One region of the Pseudoalteromonas sp. 19-MNA-CIBAN-0066 genome, then DNA from elsewhere that is predicted to be linked to it. Evidence: predicted binding sites of a transcription regulator. Region 1 holds the regulator's gene; the other holds the start of a gene.
What was found. Region 1 encodes sigma-54, which starts transcription at its own class of promoters, with help from an activator protein. Its sites were predicted from a motif close to GTTGGCACGNNNNTNGNNT; they were not measured.
Positions count from the first base shown of each region.

Region 2: a site for sigma-54 is predicted at 1,170-1,188, ahead of AAEZ18_RS10695 (YggN family protein). Genes of this name have one in related genera too.

Region 1 covers NZ_JBEONZ010000006.1:3,340-5,536, forward strand. The annotation lists gene hpf (ribosome hibernation-promoting factor, HPF/YfiA family) at 1-259, opposite strand, end outside; gene AAEZ18_RS05435 (RNA polymerase factor sigma-54) at 286-1,779, opposite strand; gene lptB (LPS export ABC transporter ATP-binding protein) at 1,849-2,197, opposite strand, start outside.
Region 2 covers NZ_JBEONZ010000016.1:22,500-24,696, reverse strand. The annotation lists gene AAEZ18_RS10705 (glutathione peroxidase) at 34-525, shown strand; gene AAEZ18_RS10700 (PA3496 family putative envelope integrity protein) at 652-837, opposite strand; gene AAEZ18_RS10695 (YggN family protein) at 1,226-2,020, shown strand; gene AAEZ18_RS10690 (aminotransferase-like domain-containing protein) at 2,142-2,197, opposite strand, start outside.

The DNA.
Region 1 (2,197 bases):
TAATTACTTGACGATCGAGTTTGTCAATCAACGAGTCAATGGCAGCGTACATATCTTGGTGTTCGGTCGATGCAAATAGCTCAGCGCCACTTACAAAAATTGTTGCTTCAACTTTTTGACTTAATTTTTCTACATCGAGAATAACATGCACATTAGTTATGTGATCTGAGTGTCTTTGCAGCTTTGCAAATTTATTATTTACATAGTCTCTTAATGAGTCTGTAATGTCTACATGACGACCAGTTAAGTTTAGTTGCATCAGCATTTTCCTCTTTGTTGTACGTCTTAAATCAAGCTTTTACGTTGATTCGACGGGGGAATAGCCAGAGATTCGCGATATTTTGCAATTGTCCGTCTAGCTACTTTAATTCCTTGCTCAGCCAATATATCTGCAATCTTGCTATCACTCAATGGTTTGGCTAAGTTTTCTGCAGCTATCAACTTTTTAATCAGGGCACGTATGGCAGTTGATGAACATTCGCCACCATTTTCGGTGCTTACATGGCTTGAAAAAAAGTACTTAAGCTCAAAAATGCCACGTGGAGTGTGCATATATTTTTGCGTAGTGACCCGTGAAATAGTCGACTCGTGCATTTCAACTATTTCGGCAACATCGTTTAATACCATAGGTTTCATGGCTTCTGGGCCATGTTCAAAAAACGCTTGTTGCTGCTTAACAATACAATTAGTTACTTTCAGGAGTGTTTCGTTTCTACTTTCTAGGCTTTTAATAAACCATTTAGCTTCTTGTAAGTGCGAGCGAATAAATTGGCTGTCACCGCTGGATTTTACTGTACGAGACATAGCCGCATATTGGCTGTTAACACGTATTTTTGGCATGCTATCTGGGTTTAGCTCTACCACCCAGCGGCCTTTTATTTTTTTAACAGACACGTCAGGTATAACGTATTCAGACTCTTCTCTGACAATAGTATCCGCAGGCTTAGGGTTAAGCGTATGAATAAGTGTCATTATTTCTTTAAGCTCTTCTTCTTTGAGCTTAGTTTTTTTCATTAACGTACGATAGTCGCGAGCAGCGAGTAAATCGATATGATCAGTTAACACCATTTTTGTTTCGTTAATATAAGGGGTGTCTTTATCAAATTGATTTAATTGAATGCATAAGCATTCTTGCAAGCTGCGAGCTGCAATACCAACAGGATCAAATAATTGAATGCGCTTTAGCACTGCTTCTATTTCATCTAGTTCTACTTCGTGTTCGTCGTCAGTTTCTTGGTTAAAGCTTGCTAAAAGGTCTTCGCAACTGAGGGTTAAAATACCAGAGTCATCTACGGCTTCAACGATAGCTATGGCAATAGCTTCGTCGGTAGGGCTAAAAGGGGTGAGCTGTAATTGCCACATTAAGTATTCATGCAGGGTTTCGGTTGATGCACCTTGATAAATAGATTCATCTTCAGGCATTGGCCCTGATGAAGAGGCAGGCGCTGCGCTCATATATTCATCCCATGATACATCCATGGCCATGTCGTCGCTTATGGTGTCTTTATTTAGTGCTTCACCGCTATCTTGCTCATACTCGCTTGGGGTGTCGTCAGCAGAGGCGCTAACAGTAATGTCATCTGCTTTTTGCTCGTTTTTACCTGCTGATTCTTCCGTGTAATCTTGTTCATCAACTTCAAGTAATGGGTTGCTATCAAGTGCTTCTTGTATTTCTTGCTGGAGATCCAAGGTACTAAGCTGCAATAAGCGAATAGCCTGTTGCAGTTGCGGAGTCATTGTAAGTTGCTGGCCCATGCGCAGCTGTAATGATTGCCTCATTTATCTCTAACAATCCTTATAAATTGATATGATTAATCTTAGCAGATGCTTATAGTAATAACATAAATATTACAGTTTGAACTGCTCGCCTAAATAAACATCACGTACTGTTTTATCGTTTAATACAAATTCAGGAGTACCAGATGCAATTAGCTCCCCATGAGAAACAATGTAGGCTTTTTCACAAACATCAAGGGTTTCCCTTACATTGTGGTCGGTAATTAGTACGCCAATACCACGATTTTTAAGGTGTTCTATAATTTTTTTAATATCGAGTACTGAAATAGGATCCACGCCAGCAAAGGGCTCATCAAGCAATATAAATTTAGGATCTGCAGCTAAAGCACGTGCTATTTCTACGCGGCGACGTTCACCACCAGATAGCGCCATACCTAAGCTGTCGCGAATATGTTGCAGG
Region 2 (2,197 bases), on a different contig from region 1:
GAGCATCAACAAAGATAAGGTAAAGCATAAATAATGCACAAGTTTCATCAGTTAAGCGCCACCAGTTTGCAAGGTAACACCATTAATTTTAGCGAGTTTGCTGGTAAAGTCGTGCTTATTGTAAACACGGCAAGCAAGTGTGGTTTTACCTACCAATACGAGTCACTACAGGCTTTGCATAATAAATATGCTAGCCAAGGCTTAGTAATTTTAGGATTTCCGTGTAATCAGTTTAATCAGCAAGAACCCGGAGATGCACAGCAGATAGAGCAAGGATGTTTAATAAACTACGGGGTTAATTTTTTAATGGCCGCTAAAGTAGAGGTAAACGGAGAGCATGCTCATTCGGTATTTCGTTATTTGAAATCGACACAACCTGGCTTTTTAACTCGCAAAATAAAGTGGAACTTTACTAAGTTTTTAATCGCAGCAGACGGCTCACCAATTAAACGCTATGCACCCTTTACCAAGCCAGAAAAGCTAGAGCTCACCATTCAAAAAGCACTGCAACAAAGTAATAAGTAACGCCGCTCAAAAGTAATAAAGAGGCACACGGCCTCTTTATTGCCAATCTAATCAAAATTTAAACATACATAAATGCGTACATTTAGAGTCTAATTCACATTGGTACTTTAGTTATACTAGCGCAATTTAATCGGTGTAATCGCTTAAATCGTCTTCGCCTAGGTTTTTACGCAAGCGCTTTTGCTCAAGGTAGTCTTCCAACTTTTTCTTAACCTTTTGCTTGTTCTTATCGTGCTGATTACGCCCGAGCATTTCGTACTCGTCTTCAACAAAATCGTCATCTAGCGCATCGTAACTAAATGTCTTACCCACAACCCACTCCATAAAGTGTTTGAGACCAACCAAGGATTTTATAATCGCAATAATTGGTAAAATTAAAATGTTCGACACATAAAGTGCAATGCAGTTTAGCGCCAAAATAAAGCCATGTAGCTATCTTAAATAGCCTCCATGTCAATACTGTGAATAAATAGCGCTAAATTCGCTTTATGGAAAGTGAGAGTTTTTTATCGTATCGATAAATAAAATTAATTACTGCTCTAGCTTTAGCCAATTTGACTAAAAAATAGTTTTTTTATAATAAACCTTTGCTATAGACAATACTAAAAATAAAACCAACCTATTGTTTAATATAATAAAAAAACATTGGCACTAAACTTGTTATTACTTATTTATCATCAATAAAAAACTGAGAATAAATATGAAAAAATTACTATTAATGAGCACTTTAATATGTGCACCTGCCGTTGTGGCACATAATGATAACGATTCAACAGTGTCATTTAATAATGAGCAATGTAATGTAGAATTTAAAAATGATGTACGTATTAAGCCTGACGAACTAGAGATTTTTACCGCCAATAAGCAAACTATGCAATTTAATACCAATGGCAATTTAACCATTAATGGTGAATCGGTAGCGCTTAATCATTCCCAGCAAAAGGCGCTAACTCAATATTCAGATAGTTTACGCACGCAATTACCCGAAGTAGCAAATATAGCCTTAGAAGGCGTTAAAATTGCAGGTGTTGCACTGCAAGAAGTTGCTAATGCTTTTAATATTGATGGCCTCGATAATATCTCATCGTTAATGGACGACATTAAACTTGAAGTACAAAATACTTTTTATCAACAAGATACCTTTGTTATGGGCCAGCAAAGCTTTAACCAATTTGGTGAAAACTTTGAGCAGCAGTTTGAACAACAAATAGAGACCGCTGTTGAGTCTGCTGTAATGCAATCTATGGGGAGTATTTTAGTTGCTTTAGGTTCTGAATTACTTGGCTCAGGAGGCGACATGCAAGCCTTTGAACAACGTATGGAAAATATGGGTACGCAAATAGAAGAAAAAGTAGAGCAGCATGCCGATGCGCTCGAAAAACGTGCCAATGCCTTATGCGAAAATTTTGCCAATATAGCTAAACAAGAAGAACAGCTAGTAGTACAAGTACCTGAACTTAAAGGTTACCAATTATTTAGCTTTAAACAAAACTAGTTTACAAACTTCACTTAGGTAATTATTTAACATCCCTTTGCAGCCGTTACGCTTAACTTAACGGCTGTTTTTTATTGTGCCGAAAAACTTGTTACAAGCTGTTGATCCCCTTTAAATTAGGCTACTTTTTTGCTAGTAAGGTAAGTTTACCTAGTGTGACAATTGCTTGCTCTATTT